Regions from separate parts of the Streptomyces sp. W1SF4 genome, predicted to be linked through region 1. Evidence: riboswitches for the same ligand, from Rfam matches in the RefSeq annotation. Region 1 holds a riboswitch; the other holds the start of a gene.
The links. Region 1 has a riboswitch for glycine ahead of gcvP (aminomethyl-transferring glycine dehydrogenase). Riboswitches for the same ligand answer to the same signal wherever they lie in the genome.

Region 1 (9,265 bases):
CCCCCTCGGACACCGTCCGGGGGGGAACCCCACCCCCGGACACCCTCCGGGGGGACCCCAGGGAAGGTTCCATGCTGCGTACCCCGACGGGCGGTGCCCCCAAGAACGGCACCGCCGGCTCTGCCGGGCAGCTGGTCAGCATCGGCACGGTGCTGACCACGCTGCGGGACGAGTTCCCCGAAGTCACGATCTCCAAGATCCGCTTCCTGGAGGCGGAGGGCCTGGTCGAACCCCGGCGCACGCCTTCCGGATACCGCAAGTTCAGCACGCAGGACGTGGAGCGCCTCGCGCGCGTCCTGCGCCTGCAGCGCGACCACTACCTCCCGCTGAAGGTCATCCGGGAGCAGCTCGACGCACTCGACCGGGGTGAGCAGATCCGCATCCCCGCACCCGCCGCGCACGGGGAGTCCGTGGACGGCGCCCAGTCCTGCGGCGGCTACGCCGAGGCGGCCGGGGAGCCGCCGGCGGCGGCCCGGGTGGGCCGTGCCGAGCTGATCGCCGCCGCCGAGGCGGACGAGGCGCAGCTGGTCGAGTGGGAGTCGTACGGGCTCGTCTCCGAGCTGCCCGGCGGCGGGTTCGACGCCGGGACGCTCGAGGTGGCCCGGCTGATCGCCGATCTGGGCCGGTTCGGCCTCGAACCGCGCCACCTCCGGGGGATGAAGGCGGCGGCGGACCGGGAGGCGGGTCTGGTGGAGCAGCTCGTAGCCCCGCTGCGCAGGCACCGCAACCCGCAGACGAGGGCGCACGCGGAAGCCACGACGAGGGAGCTCGCGGGGCTTTCCGTGAGGCTCCACGAGGCCTTGGTGCAGACCGCCCTCGGGCTCCGTCAGCACTGAACGGACAGGTCCCGGTGGGGCCCCGACTACCCAAACCTGCCGGGCAGGTCCTAGGGTTGCTGTGTGAACGAGCTCGACGTTGTGGGTGTCCGGGTGGAAATGCCCTCCAACCAACCGATCGTGCTCCTGCGTGAAGTGGGAGGCGACCGGTACCTCCCCATCTGGATCGGTCCTGGGGAGGCGACCGCCATTGCCTTCGCGCAGCAGGGCATGGCCCCTGCCCGGCCGCTGACGCACGACCTGTTCAAGGACGTGCTGGAGGCGGTCGGTGAGGAGCTCACCGAGGTCCGGATCACGGATCTGCGGGAGGGCGTCTTCTACGCGGAGCTGGTCTTCGCCAGCGGGGTCGAGGTGAGCGCGCGGCCGTCGGACGCCATAGCGCTCGCCCTGCGCACGGGAACGCCGATCTACGGCAGTGACGGCGTGCTGGACGACGCCGGAATCGCCATTCCCGACGAGCAGGAGGACGAGGTGGAGAAGTTCCGCGAGTTCCTCGACCAGATCTCGCCGGAGGACTTCGGGACGGGCCCCCAGTGAACGGCCCCCGGTAGCCGCGCCGGCGGCCGTGCCGTCCACCGGGAACTGTCAGCCCATTCGAGTAGCCTTTCCCCGCAACGGGGTACGGGAAACCACTCTCAGGGTGATTATCACTCGGCGTGCCGAGTGTGGCGATCGTTGACGCACCCCTGGTCACTGCCTACCTTCAAGGTGGCAGGTCAAGGACGGAGGGTCGGCGTGAGGATCACGGGCGACGGTACGACCGGGGGAACCCCCGCGCGGAGCGACGGTGGGCCGTACCCGGTGCACGCTGGCGCGGTGGGCGCCTCGCCCCGTCAGCCGGCGGCCGCGCCGGTCGGACCGGTGAGCGAAGGCCCGGCGTCCGAGCAGGTCGGCTACCGCGGACCGACGGCGTGCGCCGCCGCGGGGATCACGTACCGGCAGCTCGACTACTGGGCGCGCACCGGCCTCGTCGAGCCGAGCGTGCGGCCCGCGTACGGGTCGGGCACCCAGCGGCTGTACAGCTTCCGCGACGTGGTCGTCCTGAAGATCGTCAAGCGCTTCCTGGACACCGGGGTGGCGCTGCAGAACATCCGCACCGCCGTGCAGCACCTGCGGGACCGGGGCTTTTCCGACCTGGAGCGCATGACGCTGATGAGCGACGGCGCGACCGTGTACGAGTGCACCTCGCCGGACCAGGTCGTGAGCCTGCTCCAGGGCGGGCAGGGCGTCTTCGGCATCGCGGTGGGCGTCGTCTGGCGCGACGTCGAGAACGCGCTGTCGCAGCTGCACGGGGAGCGCGTGGACACCGGGGAGACCCTGGTGGGCCACAACCCCACCGACGAGCTCGCAGCCCGCCGGAACCGGGCCGTCTGAACCGGGCCGTGTGAACCCGGTCGGCCCAACCCGGCCGACCGGAGCGGGACCGCCGTCCGAGCCCCGCGGCGGGTCCCGGGGCCGGTGATCAGCGCGTTGTCAGTGGCGTAGGGCAGCATCGGTGCTGTGAGATCCGCCCCGACCATCCTGCACCTGGACATGGACGCCTTCTACGCCTCCGTGGAGCAGGCGTCGAAGCCCAGCCTGCGGGGGAAGGCCGTGATCGTCGGAGGGCTCGGCCCGCGCGGGGTCGTCGCCACCGCCTCCTACGAGGCCCGACGGTTCGGGGTGCACTCGGCGATGCCGACGGCGCAGGCCCGCCGCCTCTGCCCGAACGGCGCCTACCTGATCCCCCGCTTCACCCTGTACCGCGAGGTCAGCGAGCTGGTCATGAGCCTGCTGCGGGAGCTGTCGCCGCTGGTGGAGCCGCTCAGCCTGGACGAGGCCTTCGTGGACCTGGAGGCGGGCGGCGCGGCCTTCGACGCGGCGACCGCACGCGCGACGGGGGAGCGGCTGCGGGCCGGCATCACGGCCCTGACGGGGCTCAGCGGCTCGGTGGGCCTGGCCGGGTCCAAGATGCTGGCCAAGATCGCCTCCGAGGAGGCCAAGCCCGACGGACTGCTGCTGATCGAACCGGGCACCGAGCGCGAGCTCCTCGCGCCCATGCCGGTGCGCACCCTGCCCGGGGTGGGTCCGGCCACCGGGGAGCACCTGCGCCGGGCCGGGATCACCACCGTGGGGGAGCTGGCCGAGGCGGGCGAGGACGAGCTGGTGCGGATGGTGGGCCGGGCGCACGGCGTCGGCCTGTACCGGATGGCGCTGGGGCTGGACGACCGGCCGGTGGTCGCCGAGCGGGACGCGAAGTCCGTCTCGGTGGAGGACACCTTCGACGTGGACCTGCACGACCGGGTGCGGATCCGGTACGAGGTGCAGCGGCTCGCCGACCGCTGCGTGGGCCGGCTGCGCGCCTCAGGCCACTCGGGGCGGACCATCGTCCTGAAGGTGCGCCGCTACGACTTCTCGACCCTGACCCGTTCCGAGACGCTGCGGGGCCCCACCGACGACCCGGCGGTGGTGCGGGAGGCGGCCGCGCGGCTGCTGGAGGGCGTGGACACCACCGGCGGGGTGCGGCTGCTGGGGGTGGGCGTGACGGGGCTCGCCGACTACACGCAGGAGGACCTCTTCGCCCAGGCGCGGGCCGCCGCCGAGGGGGAGGCGGCGGAGCCGCAGGGCCCCGAGGAGGACGCCGCCGGGGCCGCCCCGGAGGGCGGGGTACCGGGGGCGCCCGCGGAGCCCCTGGAGGGCGCCGGGGCCGCTCCCGTGAGGCACTGGCCGGCGGGCAGCGACGTCCGCCACGCGGTGTACGGGCCGGGCTGGGTGCAGGGCAGCGGGGTCGGGCGGGTGACCGTACGGTTCGAGCGGCCCGGATCGCCCCCGGGCCGGGTCCGCACGTTCCTGCTGGACGACCCGGAGCTGGAGCCGTCCGACCCCCTGCCCCTGGTGGGGGAGGTTTAGCCGTCCTGGGGGTGGGGGCGCTGGAAGTCGGAGGGGAGGGCCACGTCCAGGCCGTAGTGGTGGTAGAGCTGGAGCTCCTGCTCGGGGGAGAGGTGGCGGCCGACCCCGAAGTCGGGGGCGTCCTTGATCAGGGAACGTTCGAAGGGCACGCGCAGGGCGTCGTCCACCACTTCGCTGGGTTCCAGGGGGACGAAGGCGTCGCGGCCGAAGAGGCCCGTCCGGACCGCGGCCCACTCCGGGACGCCCGTGGCGTCGTCGAGGTAGACCTCGTCCACGGTGCCGATCTTGGCGCCGTTGCGGTCGAACGCCTTGCGGCCGATCAGGCTGCGGGGATCGATGTCGGTCTGCACGGTCCCTCCGTACGGTCGCGGTGATGCACAGCTCATCCGTAATGACTACAGAAGTGCATATTTGAAGTGAGGGCCACTCGAGGGAGGGTCCAGATCCTCGCTGGTAGGCTGGGTGACGGCTGTTGACCCTGTGCGGGAGAGTCCTCCGAGTGAGTACGACGGAGGCGCCGAAGGAGCAAATCCTCCCCGGAATCTCTCAGGCATACGTACCGCACGTGACGAGGCCACTCTGGAAAGCAGGGGCAGGTGCCGGGCCCGCAGTACCGGGACCCTCCCCTCACCGACGGTGAAAGCCGGAGCTCTCGGGCGAACCCCGCGACTCCGGTGAAGCTCTCAGGTTGAGATGACAGAGGGGGAGGCCGTCCGGGTGCCCGCGCCGTGGTGCCCCTCGCAGGTCATACGACCAGGAGGCCTCCGTTATGACCGCCAACCGCATTCCGCTCTCCCAGCTCGAGCGGGGCATCCCCTTCGAGCAGCGTCACATCGGCCCGGACGCCGAAGCGCAGGCCAAGATGCTCGCCCAGGTGGGCTACGGCTCCCTCGACGAGCTGACCGCCGCCGCGGTACCGGATGTGATCAAGACCGCCGAGGCGCTGAACCTGCCCGAGGCCCGCACCGAAGCCGAGGTGCTGGCCGAGCTGCGCTCGCTGGCCGACCGCAACCAGGTGCTCTCCTCGATGATCGGTCTCGGCTACTACGGGACCTTCACCCCGCCGGTGATCCTGCGCAACGTCATGGAGAACCCGGCCTGGTACACGGCCTACACCCCGTACCAGCCGGAGATCTCGCAGGGCCGCCTGGAGGCGCTGCTGAACTTCCAGACCCTCGTCGCCGACCTGACCGGCCTGCCGACCTCCGGCGCCTCCCTGCTGGACGAGGGCACCGCGGCGGCCGAGGCCATGTCGCTGGCCCGCCGCGTGGGCAAGGTCAAGGGCGGGGTCTTCCTCGTCGACGCCGACGCGCTGCCGCAGACCATCGCCGTGATCGAGACCCGCGCCGAGCCCACGGGCGTCGAGGTCGTCGTCGCCGACCTCTCCGAGGGCATTCCCGCCGAGATCGCCGAGCGCGGTGTCTTCGGCGTGCTGCTCCAGTACCCGGGCGCCTCCGGCGCGGTCCGCGAGATCAAGCCGGTCATCGACCAGGCGCACGAGCTCGGCGCGATCGTCACCGTCTCCGCCGACCTGCTCGCCCTGACCCTGCTGACCTCCCCGGGCGAGCTGGGCGCGGACATCGCCGTCGGTACCACCCAGCGCTTCGGCGTCCCGATGGGCTTCGGCGGCCCGCACGCCGGCTACATGGCCGTCCAGGCCAAGCACGCCCGCTCCCTCCCCGGCCGCCTCGTCGGCGTCTCCGTGGACGCGGACGGCAACAAGGCGTACCGCCTGGCCCTGCAGACCCGCGAGCAGCACATCCGCCGCGAGAAGGCCACCAGCAACATCTGCACCGCGCAGGTGCTGCTCGCCGTCATGGCCGGCATGTACGCCGTCTACCACGGCCCGGACGGCCTGAAGACGATCGCCGCCCGCACCCACCGCTACGCCGCGGTCCTCGCCGCGGGCCTGACGGCCGGCGGGGTCGAGGTGGCGCACGGCTCCTTCTTCGACACCGTCACCGCCAAGGTCCCCGGCAAGGCCGCCGAGGTCGTCGCCGCCGCCCGTGAGGGCGGGGTCAACCTGTACCGGGCCGACGCCGACCACGTGTCGGTCTCCTGCGACGAGACCACCACCCGCGCCGACCTGGAAGCGGTCTGGGCCGCCTTCGGCGTCACCGCCGACGTCGAGGCCCTGGACGCGGTCACCGCGGACACGCTGCCCGAGGGCCTGCTGCGCTCGGACGCGTACCTGACCCACCCGGTCTTCCACCAGCACCGCTCCGAGACCGCGATGCTGCGCTACCTGCGCAAGCTCTCGGACAAGGACTACGCGCTGGACCGCGGCATGATCCCGCTGGGCTCCTGCACCATGAAGCTCAACGCGACCACCGAGATGGAGCCGGTGACCTGGCCCGAGTTCGGCCAGCTCCACCCGTTCGCCCCGGTCGAGCAGGCCGAGGGGTACCTCACGCTCATCACCGAGCTGGAGGAACGTCTCTGCGAGGTGACCGGCTACGACAAGGTCTCCATCCAGCCGAACGCCGGCTCCCAGGGCGAGCTCGCCGGCCTGCTGGCCGTCCGCGCCTACCACCGCGCGAACGGCGACGAGCAGCGCACCATCTGTCTCATCCCGTCCTCCGCGCACGGCACCAACGCCGCCAGCGCCGTGATGGCCGGCATGAAGGTCGTCGTCGTCAAGACCGCCGACGACGGCGAGGTGGACGCGGACGACCTGCGCGCCAAGATCGAGCAGTACCGGGACGAGCTCTCCGTCCTCATGATCACCTACCCGTCGACGCACGGTGTGTTCGAGGAGCACGTCGCCGACATCTGCGCCCAGGTGCACGAGGCCGGCGGCCAGGTGTACGTGGACGGCGCCAACCTGAACGCCCTGGTGGGTCTGGCCAAGCCGGGCCACTTCGGCGGCGACGTCTCGCACCTGAACCTGCACAAGACCTTCTGCATCCCGCACGGCGGCGGCGGCCCGGGCGTCGGCCCGGTCGGTGTCCGGGCGCACCTGGCCCCGTACCTGCCGAACCACCCGCTCCAGCCCACCGCCGGCCCCGAGACGGGCGTCGGCCCGATCTCCGCCGCGCCGTGGGGCTCGGCGGGCATCCTGCCGATCTCCTGGTCGTACGTCCGCCTGATGGGCGGCGAGGGCCTCAAGCGCGCCACCCAGGTGGCGGTGCTCGGCGCCAACTACATCGCCAAGCGCCTGGAGCCGCACTACCCGGTCCTCTACACCGGTCCGGGCAACCTGGTCGCGCACGAGTGCATCATCGACCTGCGCCCGCTGTCGAAGGCCACGGGCGTGAGCGTGGACGACATCGCCAAGCGCCTGATCGACTACGGCTTCCACGCGCCGACCATGTCCTTCCCGGTGGCCGGCACGCTGATGATCGAGCCGACCGAGTCCGAGGACCTCGTCGAGATCGACCGCTTCTGCGACGCGATGATCGCCATCCGCGCCGAGATCGAGCGGGTCGCCGGCGGCGAGTGGCCGGTGGACGACAACCCGCTGGCCAACGCCCCGCACACCGCCGCGGCGCTGGGCGGCGAGTGGAACCACCCGTACACCCGTGACGAGGCCGTCTTCCCGGGCGGGGTCGTGGCTGCCGAGAAGTACTGGCCGCCGGTGCGCCGGATCGACGGCGCGTTCGGCGACCGGAACCTGGTCTGCTCCTGCCCGCCGCTGGACGAGTACGACAACTGAGCCGGGACGGCGGGCCCGTCGCCGACGGGCCGCTGACGCGGTGAGGGAACGCCGAAGGGGCCGGTCCCGGAGCTTTGAGCTCCGGGACCGGCCCCTTCCGTGTCCGTGCGGTGTTGCCGTGCGCCGCCCGTCACGCCGCCGCGAGCGGGCGGTGCGGGGCGATGATCTGTCCGTCCGGCAGCAGCTCACCGGTGTCCTCGAAGAGCAGGACGCCGTTGCACAGCAGGCTCCAGCCCTGTTCCGGGTGGTTGGCCACCGGGCGCGCGGCCTCCCGGTCGGCGGATTCTGATGACGGGCAGGCGGGCTGGTGCTGGCACATGGATGGGTTCTTTCGCTGCGGTGTGGTCTGTTCGCTACGGCTCGATGCGTGGTTCATGGCCGTCCCCCTGGGTCGTCCCCGCACCTGCGGGGAGGATGTCCTCAGTGTTCCCCCAGGACCGCTGCTTCGCAGGTATTTCCCGGCAGCTGTCCTCTAGGAAGGAGGACGCATCACCCGTGCGGGCGGTTCATGCCAACTCCCCTGTCATTTCGGGTGGTTCGCATTGACCCGAGTGGACTAGGCCGAATGGGCCACCCGGATCAGGCCGCCGGGGCGGCGAGGGTCGGCGGGACCGGTGGGGCCGCCGGGGTCAGCCGGTGGGTCATGACGGGCAGCAGCTCCGAGACGGGATGCGGCCGGAAGGGCGCGATCCCGGGCGGGGCGGGAGCCAGGGGCACCAGCAGGTCCGCCGCGGCGAGGAGGCCGGCGGCGGCGTCGGCGCCCACCGCCCCGTGCAGCCACAAGGTCAACATGTACAGCTCAGGTACGGACAGCAGCCTCGGCTGGTATCCCTTGCCGAGCGACTCCGCCTGGCGCAGGGCGCGTTCGGTCGCGGCGACGTAGGGGCCCTCGAAGAAGTGGGAGAAGGTCCAGCCGTCCGGTGTCAGCCGGGTGTCGGCCGCCGCGACGAAGCGGTCGCCGCTGCGGATCAGGAACCGCCAGCCGGTGAGGCGGGTGCGGGGCGGGCGGCCGCCGGCCGCGTGGCCGGACACGCTCAGGCGGTCGAGCACGTGGACCGGGAGCGGGAGTTCGGCGGTCAGCGGGCCCTGGACCGAGCGCAGGGCCGGGGTGTGTGCCTCGTGGACGGCGGTGGGAGAACCGAGTGCCGCGAGAACGCTGCGCAGGGCGGGCGCGGGAGCCGGGGGAACATGCAGCGGCATGGTGGGTCGCCTCTCACTTGGGAGACCTGTGGTGCGGGGGAAGGTGCGGACGGCGCTGTCGCATTCTGGGGTCAGAGGTGGGCTTTGGGGCAATGGCCGCGCGCCAACTCTCTGCCTCGTTTGCGGAGTTTATACGACATGTGTTCACGCAGTGTTTCGGCTAGCCGTCCCGCCTATTGCCGGCAAGGCGTCTTCCGGTCCCGCTGCCATGGTATTCATGCCGGATGCACGCGGACATGCCGCGCTGACCTCGGAGGTTACCCCAGGGGTGCTCGGCTTGAAACCTTCGGCTATCAGGAATTGGCAAAGGCCAAGGGGAAATTGCGTTCCGTGGGTTGCCAGGTGAATGTGCCGGAGCGCCCTTCGGGCCGTACCGGCGCGCGCTCCCCGCCAAGGCCGCCCGCCCCGCGTTATGGATCACGGTGCCTGGGCATCATCGACCGTGACGTGCGCCCGGGGGGACCGGGCCTGGCCCACTCGAGGAGGGACACTTCGATGGGGGAGAAGGTCGTGGCAGGCGGATTCGACCTGTCCGATCGGCATCGGTATCGGAGGAAGCTTCACGAGTGCCTGGAGGGGCTGGAGCGGCTTCTGGCGGAGAAGAGGTTCGATCGCCCGAAGAACATGATGGGGCTGGAGATCGAGCTGAATCTCGCGGGTGCCGACGGTTTGCCGCGCATGGTGA
Region 2 (9,265 bases), 4.0 Mb from region 1:
GGTCTCGGTGAGCACCGCGCCGCCGAGGAGGCCGCCGAGGTCCAGGCCGAACATGGTGACGACCGGGGTGAGCGTGGAGCGCAGGGCGTGCTTGCGGATGACCACGCCCTCCTTGAGGCCCTTGGCGCGGGCGGTGCGGATGTAGTCCTCGCCGAGGACCTCGAGCATGGTCGCCCGGGTGATGCGGGCGTAGGTGGCGGCGAAGAGGAAGGCCAGGGTGACCCAGGGCAGGATCATGCTGTTGAGCCAGGCCACCGGATCCTCGGTCAGGGGCTGGTAGTTGGAGACGTCAAGCCAGCCGAGGCTGTAGACGAAGATCGCGGGGGCCACCATGCCGGTGAAGAAGATCGGCAGGGAGACGCCGGCGAGCGCGCCGACCATGACGGTGCGGTCGATGGCGGTGCGGCGTTTGAGTGCGGAGATCACGCCCGTGGCCACACCGGCGATCACCCAGATCACGGCCGCGCCGAGGGCGAGCGAGAGGGTGACGGGGATGCGGTCCATCATGGTTTCCCAGACGGGCGCCTCGGTCTTGAAGGAGTAACCGAAGCAGGGTGCCGCACAGTGGGTGATCTCGGTGCCGCCGTCGTAGTCACGGCCGGCGAAGATGCCCTTGACGAAGAGCAGGTACTGCTCGGAGATGGGCTTGTCGAAGCCCATCTTCACGCGGATGCCCGCCAGGGCGGTCTCGTTGGTCTCCCGGCCTGCGTACATGAGCGCGGGATCGCTGCCGGTCAGCTTCGGGACCGCGAAGAAGATGCCGAAGGTGACCACGGAGACCACCAGCAGCGTGGCGGCGACGTTGAACAGCCGCCGTATGAGGTAGACGAGCACTGCAGTCGGCCGCCCGGGGCTGGTGGCCGCCGCCCCTCGTGGGGGCGGCGGCCAGCGCCTGCGGCCTTCACCTGCCCTTCGGACTAGCGCATGTGCGGTGAAGGCACTTACTTACGTGCTGAGTTGCGGGTTGCGTGCCCGGCGGTCGGCCGGGCCGCCTGCTGCTACTGCTTGATGCCCACGGTGGCGAGGTCGATCTTGCCGAAGGACTCGTTGAAGAAGACGTTCGTCAGGCGCGGGTTGTGGTAGACGAGCGCCTTGTCGAAGTTGATCGGCAGGTAGAGCGCCTTGTCCATGACCTTCTTGTTGATCTCCGTGTAGATCGGAGCGGCGGCCTCCGGGGTGGCGGCGGCAGCGGCCTTGTCGAACAGGCCGTTGATCTCGGAGTCGTTGACCTCGGTGTAGTTGTTGTTGCCGTTCGGCAGGATGAACGATCCGTCGACCAGCGGCTGCAGGAAGCCCGCGCCGGAGTTGTAGTCGGCGCCCCAGCCCATGACGATGATGCCGTAGCCCTTCTTCTTCACGTTCTCGGGCGAACCGATCGTGGAGGAGGAGAGCTTGCCGTCGAACTGGTCGATCGTCGCCTTGATGCCGACCTTGGCGAGCGAGGCCTGGAGGGACTCGGCCGTCTTCACCTCGGGGGCGCGGTTGTTGCGCACGGCGATGACGGTCTCGAAGCCGTCGGGCTTGCCACAGGCCTTGAGGGCCTCCTTGGCCTTGGACTCCTGCGGCTTGCCCTTGGTCAGGCCGAAGGGGTCGTAGCTCTTGTCCGAGCCGGGGACGCCGGCCGGCAGCATGTTCGCGCCGAGGTCACCGCTGGTCGGGCCGCCGCGGGCGGTCTGGAGGGACTTCGGGTCGGCCGCGTAGATGACGGCCTTGCGGCACTCGATGTTGTCGAACGGCGCGACCGTCTGCGGGAAGGCGAAGTAGCGGATGTAGCCCGTGAACGGGTTGTCCGAGTTGGCCTTGAGCTTCGCGTCCTTGAGGATCTTGTTCTTCGCGGCCTGCTGGACACCGGTGCCGTCGACGGCCATGTCGATGTCGCCCGAGAGCAGGCGCTGGTCCATGTCGTCCGGGTTGGTGGTGACCGTGAAGGAGACCTTGTCCGGCAGACCCTTGCGGATCGGGTCCGTCTTCGGGTCCCAGTTCTCGTTGCGGACGAAGGTCGCGCCCTTGCCGGCGGTGAAGCTCTCGACCTTGTAGGGGCCCGTGGACACCGGCTTGTTGGTGTACGTGGCACCCGTGTCCTTGCCCACCGGGACCGGCGAGGAGGACGGCATGGCCAGCAGGTAGCTGAAGTCGGAGTTGGCGCTCGCCAGGTTGAAGACGATCGTCTTGTCGTCCGGCGTCTCGACCGTCTTCAGACCCATCTTGTTCGGGTCGGTGTCCTTGTAGGGGCCGGGGTACTTCTGGCCCTGGTCCAGGAGGTCGATGAGGTAGGTCGGGCCGCCGGACAGCACGTCCTGCGCGAAGACGCGCTCGACGCCGTACTTGATGTCCTTCGAGGTGATCGGCGTGCCGTCCTCGAACTTCACCCCGTCCTTGAGCTTCAGGGTGTAGGTCTTGCCGTCGTTGCTGATGACCGGCAGGGCCTCGGCGAGGTCGGGGACGACCTTCGTGCCGTCCTTGCCCGGCTTGGCGTCGTAGGCCAGCAGGCTGCGGACGTAGAGGCGCTGCATGTTCCAGACGAAGCCGTAGTAGGCGCGCGCCGGGTCGAGGTAGTCGACGTCCTGCGGGGACCAGAGCTTGAGCTCGCCGCCCTTGGCGTCGGAGGGGTTGATCACGGCGGTGGCGGCGCCGCTGTAGCCCTTGCCGCTGTCGCCGTCGGCCTTGTCGTCCTTCTTCGCCCCGTTGTCACCGCACGCGGCGGTCATCGAGAGCGCGGCGATCACGGCGGTGATCGCAAGGGCCTGCTTTCTGCGGGTCACGTTGTCCAACCTCCATAGGTGGTGAATCGAAGAAGCGGTTCAGCTGCCCTTGGGGTCGAGTGCGTCACGCAGCCCGTCCCCGAAGAGGTTGAACGCCAGGACGGTGATGAAGATCGTCATACCGGGAACCACCATGTACATGGGGTCGTCCTGGTAGATGGGGACGGCGTCGGAGAGCATCTTTCCCCAGGAAGCGGTGGGCGGCTTGACGCCGGCACCGAGGAAGCTGAGGGCCGCTTCGGTCAGGATGTTGGTCGGGATGATCAGCGTGGCGTACACGAGGATCGGTGCGACCAGGTTGGGCAGCAGCTCCTTGAGGAGGATGTAGCCGCGCCCGGCTCCGAGGCTGCGTGCGGCCTCGACGTACTCGCGTTCCCGCAGGGAGATCGTCTGGCCCCGGACGATGCGGCCGATGTACGGCCAGCCGAAGAAGCCGATGACGAGGATGAGCACGCCCATCCGCACGCCGGAACCCTCGAACCCCCACAAGGAGTTGGGGACCACGGAGACCAGGGCGATGGTGAACAGCAGCTGGGGGAAGGCCAGCAGCAGGTCCATCAGGCGGCTGATGATGCCGTCCACCCAGCCGCCGAGGAAGCCGGCGAGGGCGCCCAGGAGGCTTCCCAGGACGACCGAGACGAAGGCCGCCAGGAAGGCGACGACCAGCGAGATGCGGGCGCCGTAGACGATCCGGCTGAACACGTCGCGCCCGTTGGTCGGTTCGACGCCCAGCAGGAAGTCGGAACTGATGCCGCCGAAGGAGCCGAGCGGCGTGCCCAGGTCCGGGTCGATCATGTCCTCGTGGAACTCGTTGGGGTCGTGGCCCAGCAGGTTCACGATCAGCGGCGCGAAGACCGCCACCAGGATCAGGAGGATCACGATCACGCCGCCGGTGAGCGCGACCTTGTCGCGCTTGAGCCGCATCCAGGCGATGCGGCCGGGCGAGCGGCCTTCGATGGCCTTGGCAGGGACTTCGGCTACGGACACGGGTGCGGGTGTTTCCGCGCTCGTGTCGTGCAGTGGTGCCGTCATCGTGGTGGGGACCCCTCTCGGCCGACGGGTGGGTCGGCCCATGCCCGCCGCTGTGGCGGCGTTGGTGCGGAGTGGCGCTCCAGTGCTCGGGGCACGTGAACGCGTACGAGGTGCGAGGTGCTGGCAGTGCGGCCGTGCTGTGGGTGGAGCAGGGTGCGGTGCGTGCGGTGCGGTGCGGCTGAGGTGCGGGAAGTGCGGAAGCGCCGCGTCGGGACGAGCGGCGAGGTCCACGTGCCGAACCGCGTCCTGGAGGACTGACCGGCTCTTGGGTGGGGAGTCTTCATCGGGCGCTCGACCAGCCGCCAGACCCGCAGATGAATGGATGCGCAACCGTGATCTGACGCCCTGATTCCCGTTATCCGGACTCCGCTCACGGCTCAGCGGAGCAAGACCGTCCGTTCGGTACGCAAACGGACATCACGGCCAACTCTGGGGACGAGTACGCCAATTGGGCGCCCACTTGCGGCGATATCCGGACAAGACGAAGGCCGCCGGGAACCGTGGTTCCCGGCGGCCCGTGGTCCGTCGGAGGGGGCTGTCCCAGACTGCGGGCGCACCCCGGAAATCCCTGTAGGAAGCTCGGGGAAAGCGTCCCCGGGGCGCCCGCGGGAGCTCAGTAGGCGGCCGCCTGCCCCTCGCGGTCGTAGAAGGGCCGGGTCTGCGCGCGCAGCCACATCGCCACCGGGTCGTGCTCGTCCGCGAGCGCGACCGTGCACACCGGGACCCCCTCGGGCACGGCGCCGACCGACTGGCGCATCATCTCGCGTACGGATTCCAGCGCGTGCGGCGAGGCGTCGTACAGGTCGAGCCCCACCGCCAGGTACGCGGACCCCAGCGAGGGCTGCACCCAGGCGCGACGCAGCGACCTCACGGCCGGCGTGCGGTGCGCGTGCTGGGTCAGCAGCCCGTAGAACTGCGGGAGCTCCAGGGACGGCTCGGACAGCCGCAGCGGCCCCGCCGGCATCCGGTCCAGGCCGGTGGCGACCCGGCGCAGGTCGGCCCAGGGGATGCCGAGGCCGCCGCCCTGGGCGTGCGGGTTGACCCACAGCCCCCAGCGGTCCGGGTAGAGGGCGCGGGCGATGTCCCGGCCCGTGACCACCTCGTAGCCCCGGTTCCAGCCGCTCGCGGCCAGCTCCTGCGGGGAGGTCACGCAGGGGGCGTAGCCCAGCCCCTCGACCTCCATGCCGCCGTACTGGGCGTCCGGTGAGCCCGGCTGCCCCTGCCACAGGAGCATCCACAGCCTGCCCTCGGCGAGGGCGTGCAGGAATGACTCATAGCTCTCATAGCGCCCGGGAGTCACCTGGCGCAGCATGTGCTCGACCTGCCCGGCCGCGGCCGTGCCTGACGCACTCACCCGGTACCCCTCTTCGTCTTCGTCCGCCCGTCGTCCACACGTCCCGACCAGCTTAAGCGGCGCTACGGCAGGTAGAAGGGGCGTACGCGCTCACGAATCCACTCCGTGACCGGGTCCTCGGCGGCGTCCAGCAGGATCAACTGCACGGGCCAGGGCGCCGGTACGCGGCCCAGGGCGCGGCCGAGCGCCTCCAGCGGGGCGTCGCGCAGTGCGGGATCCCATCCCAGCAGGCGGACACCGATGTAGAGCTGGGGCTCGCCGCCCTCGACGCTGGCAAGGCAGCGGTGGGCGGACGCCACGGCGCCGGTGGCCCGGAACTCCTCGGCCGCGGCCGCGAGGAAGTCGACCGGGTCGTCCTGCCAGTCGGGCTCGAAGAGCCGGACGCGGGCGCCACCCGCCGGACCGTCGAGCTCGGTGCGGCCGGCGCGGCAGAGCTCCGCGACGGCGGCCGGGGGGAGCGGGACCCCGACGGCGCCCTCGGGGTTCACGGCGATGCCGAGCTGCGGGGGCAGGCCGCGGGCGAACTCGACGGCGGGGGCGACCGCGAAGTCCATGGCGGGGCCGGCGGCGATGCGGAACTGGGCCTCCGAGCTGTAGACGGGGACGTACGCGGCGCCGTCGATCAGCATCGTGGGGAGGTCGAGGGAGGCGCTGTCGGGGCCGCCGCCGTTCGGCAGCGGCACCCAGACCTGGCCGCGGCCGAGCGCGTCGATGATCCGCGGGCCGGCGTCCGCCTGGCCGAGCGCCGCCCCGAGCACCTGCTCCAACTCGTTCGCCGGCCAGCCGTTGCCTTGCGCCTGCATCTGCCTGTGCCTCCGTGTGGTCGCGCCCTGTGTGCCCCCGAGGCTATCGGGGCCGGGCGCGCGGTGGAGCGCCGGTCCGGTGTGCGGGCTCCCGCCGCGCGGGCGGCCGTCAGTCCCGCCGGCCGGGTCAGGGGCCGAAGGTGATCCGGGTGACGGCGGCGGCCGAGGGGCGGTCCAGGAGGGTGACCGAGGCGCAGCCCCGCGGGGTGCGGCCCGCTTCCGCGGAGCGCAGGAGGCGCGAGACCGCCCCCCGGTGCCGCGCGAAGGCGTACGCCGACACCCGCCGCCCCCGGACCGCCTGCCCGGACAGCGCCTCCTCGGCGGTGGTGTCCAGCAGCAGCAGGTGCAGCCCCCGCCCCCGCCGCCGGGCGAAGGCGGCCAGCAGGCCCCGCACCCACGGCTGGGTGCCGCAGTCGTGGACCACCACAGAGGCGCCGGAGCGCAGCTCGCGCCACAGCCCCCCGTAGTGGGCGGCGCGGACCAGCGGCCGGTACACCGCGTACGGCAGGCGGGACGGCATCCGGCGCTCCCACCGCTCGCGGGTGTCCTGCGAGTCGATGGCGGCTTCGGCGGCCCGCTTGATCAGGGTGCTCTTGCCGCCGCCGGGCAGCCCGGACACCACGACGATGTCCCCGGCGGCGTAGCTCAGCCGGTGCGGCCGCGCGGACCGTCCGCGCAGGTCGCGGACGGGGCCGCCGGCGGCCGGCGCGGACCGGGCGGTGCTCCGCCGCTGCGGGGCCGCCCCGACCGCGCCTGTAGTCGTCGCCACTCCGAGTCTCCGCACAGTGATCGTCTCCCCCGAATCGGGCCGCGGGGGCCCCATGCCCGCCCCGTGTAAAGAGACGGTAATCCGACGGCCACGGTTGCGGCCGGGCATTCCACGGCGCGGACGGCCGGCCCCGTCCGGACCGCACGTTCTTCCGGGCCCCACTGCCCTCCCCGGGCCGTCCCGTGCAATGATGTGCGCCATCTGGACACCAAACTGCATACCGGCCGCTTGAATCCGCGCGGGAGAGTCCCGGCAGGCCGCGAGGCCGTGCCCGGGCGCCGAAGGAGCAAGTACCTCCCTTGAATCTCTCAGGCCCCGTACCGCGTGGATGAGGCAGATCTGAAAAGCGAGCCCCGCCGCGTCCGTCCCCGACGGCCGCCCGGCGCGTGCTCCACCCAAGGTGCAAGTCGGCGTTCCCCCTGGCGGGAACTCTCGGCGAACCTCTCAGGTTCCGATGACAGATGGGGAGGAACCTCCTCGTCATGTCATGCCCTGGGACCCGGGAGCCACACCCATGAGCACTGCCCCCCGCCTGACCGCGCTCGACGCGCTGCACCGCTCGCTCGGTGCCACCATGACCGACTTCGCGGGCTGGGACATGCCGCTGCGCTACGCCAGTGAGCGCGACGAGCACAACGCCGTACGCACCAAGGCCGGCCTCTTCGACCTGTCGCACATGGGCGAGATCACCCTGACCGGCCCGGAGGCCGTGAAGGCGCTGGACTACGCGCTGGTCGGGAACATCTCCACCGTCGGTGTCGGCCGCGCCCGCTACACGCACATCTGCCAGGAGGACGGCGGGATCCTCGACGACCTGATCGTCTACCGCCTGGGCGAGACCGAGTACATGGTCGTCGCCAACGCCTCCAACGCCCAGGTCGTGCTGGACGCGCTCACCGAGCGCGCGGCCGGCTTCGACACCGAGGTCCGCGACGACCGTGACGCGTACGCGCTGATCGCCGTCCAGGGCCCGGAGTCCCCCGGCATCCTGAAGTCCCTCACGGACGCCGACCTGGACGGCCTGAAGTACTACGCCGGCCTGCCGGGCACCGTCGCGGGCGTACCCGCGCTGATCGCCCGTACCGGCTACACCGGCGAGGACGGCTTCGAGCTGTTCGTCTCCCCCGCTCACGCCGTGGAGCTGTGGCAGGCGCTGACCGAGGCGGGCAAGGACGCCGGTCTGGTGCCGGCCGGCCTGTCCTGCCGCGACACGCTGCGCCTGGAGGCGGGCATGCCGCTGTACGGGCACGAGCTGACGACCGCGCTGACCCCCTTCGACGCCGGGCTGGGCCGGGTCGTGAAGTTCGAGAAGGAGGGCGACTTCGTCGGCCGCGCCGCCCTGGAGGCCGCCGCCGAGGTCGCCGCCACCAAGCCGCCGCGCAAGCTGGTCGGCCTGGTCGCCGAGGGCCGCCGCGTCCCGCGCGCCGGCTTCCCCGTGGTCGCGGGCGGCGAGGTCATCGGCGAGGTGACCTCGGGCGCCCCCTCCCCCACCCTGGGCAAGCCGATCGCGATGGCGTACGTCGACGCGGAGCACGCCGCGCCCGGCACCTCCGGCGTCGGCGTCGACATTCGCGGTACGCATGAGCCGTACGAGGTCGTGGCCCTGCCCTTCTACAAGCGGCAGAAGTAGCCCTCGTACCGGGTCCCCCCGTCTCAGCACGCAAGACCACCGTTCGTATCCACCTCCCCGCATCCAGGAGAATCAGGTCATGAGCAACCCCCAGCAGCTGCGTTACACCAAGGAGCACGAGTGGCTGTCGGCCGTCGAGGACGGCGTCGCGACGGTCGGCATCACGGAGTTCGCGGCCAACGCGCTCGGTGACGTCGTCTACGCCCAGCTCCCCGAGGTCGGCGAGACCGTCACCGAGGGCGAGACCTGTGGCGAGCTGGAGTCGACCAAGTCGGTCAGCGACCTGTACTCCCCCGTCTCCGGTGAGATCACGGAATTCAACCAGGACGTCGTGGACGACCCGTCGCTGGTGAACTCCGCCCCGTTCGAGGGTGGCTGGCTGTTCAAGGTGCGCCTGTCGGAGGAGCCGAAGGACGCGCTCTCCGCCGACGAGTACGCCGCGCTCACCCACTCCGACAACTGACACCCCAGGGGCCCTGAATGTCCGTTCTGAACACCCCCCTCCACGAGCTCGACCCCGACGTCGCCGCCGCCGTCGACGCGGAGCTCGCGCGCCAGCAGTCGACCCTGGAAATGATCGCGTCGGAGAACTTCGCTCCGGTCGCCGTCATGGAGGCCCAGGGCTCGGTCCTGACCAACAAGTACGCCGAGGGCTACCCGGGCCGCCGCTACTACGGCGGCTGCGAGCACGTCGACGTGGTCGAGCAGATCGCGATCGACCGCATCAAGGCGCTGTTCGGCGCCGAGGCCGCGAACGTCCAGCCGCACTCGGGTGCGCAGGCCAACGCCGCCGCGATGTTCGCGCTGCTGAAGCCGGGCGACACGATCATGGGCCTGAACCTGGCCCACGGCGGTCACCTGACCCACGGCATGAAGATCAACTTCTCCGGCAAGCTCTACAACGTGGTCCCGTAC

Region 2: it holds a riboswitch for glycine, as region 1 does, so the genes downstream of both, gcvT (glycine cleavage system aminomethyltransferase GcvT) here and gcvP (aminomethyl-transferring glycine dehydrogenase) in region 1, are expected to answer to the same signal.

Annotation. Positions count from the first base shown of each region.
Region 1 is NZ_CP034350.1:1,293,514-1,302,778, reverse strand. It holds gene D1J60_RS06165 (MerR family transcriptional regulator) at 72-836, shown strand; gene D1J60_RS06160 (bifunctional nuclease family protein) at 900-1,373, shown strand; gene D1J60_RS06155 (MerR family transcriptional regulator) at 1,572-2,210, shown strand; gene D1J60_RS06150 (DNA polymerase IV) at 2,337-3,725, shown strand; gene D1J60_RS06145 (PRC-barrel domain-containing protein) at 3,722-4,075, opposite strand; glycine riboswitch at 4,199-4,297, shown strand; gene gcvP (aminomethyl-transferring glycine dehydrogenase) at 4,495-7,380, shown strand; gene D1J60_RS06135 (DUF5999 family protein) at 7,511-7,699, opposite strand; gene D1J60_RS06130 (hypothetical protein) at 7,960-8,580, opposite strand; gene D1J60_RS06125 (glutamate-cysteine ligase family protein) at 9,076-9,265, shown strand, end outside.
Region 2 is NZ_CP034350.1:5,282,442-5,291,706, reverse strand. It holds gene D1J60_RS24810 (ABC transporter permease) at 1-834, opposite strand, end outside; gene D1J60_RS24805 (ABC transporter substrate-binding protein) at 999-2,708, opposite strand; gene D1J60_RS24800 (ABC transporter permease) at 2,802-3,794, opposite strand; gene D1J60_RS24795 (enhanced serine sensitivity protein SseB C-terminal domain-containing protein) at 4,408-5,148, opposite strand; gene D1J60_RS24790 (enhanced serine sensitivity protein SseB) at 5,211-5,951, opposite strand; gene D1J60_RS24785 (AAA family ATPase) at 6,079-6,720, opposite strand; glycine riboswitch at 6,950-7,053, shown strand; gene gcvT (glycine cleavage system aminomethyltransferase GcvT) at 7,235-8,350, shown strand; gene gcvH (glycine cleavage system protein GcvH) at 8,430-8,813, shown strand; gene glyA (serine hydroxymethyltransferase) at 8,831-9,265, shown strand, end outside.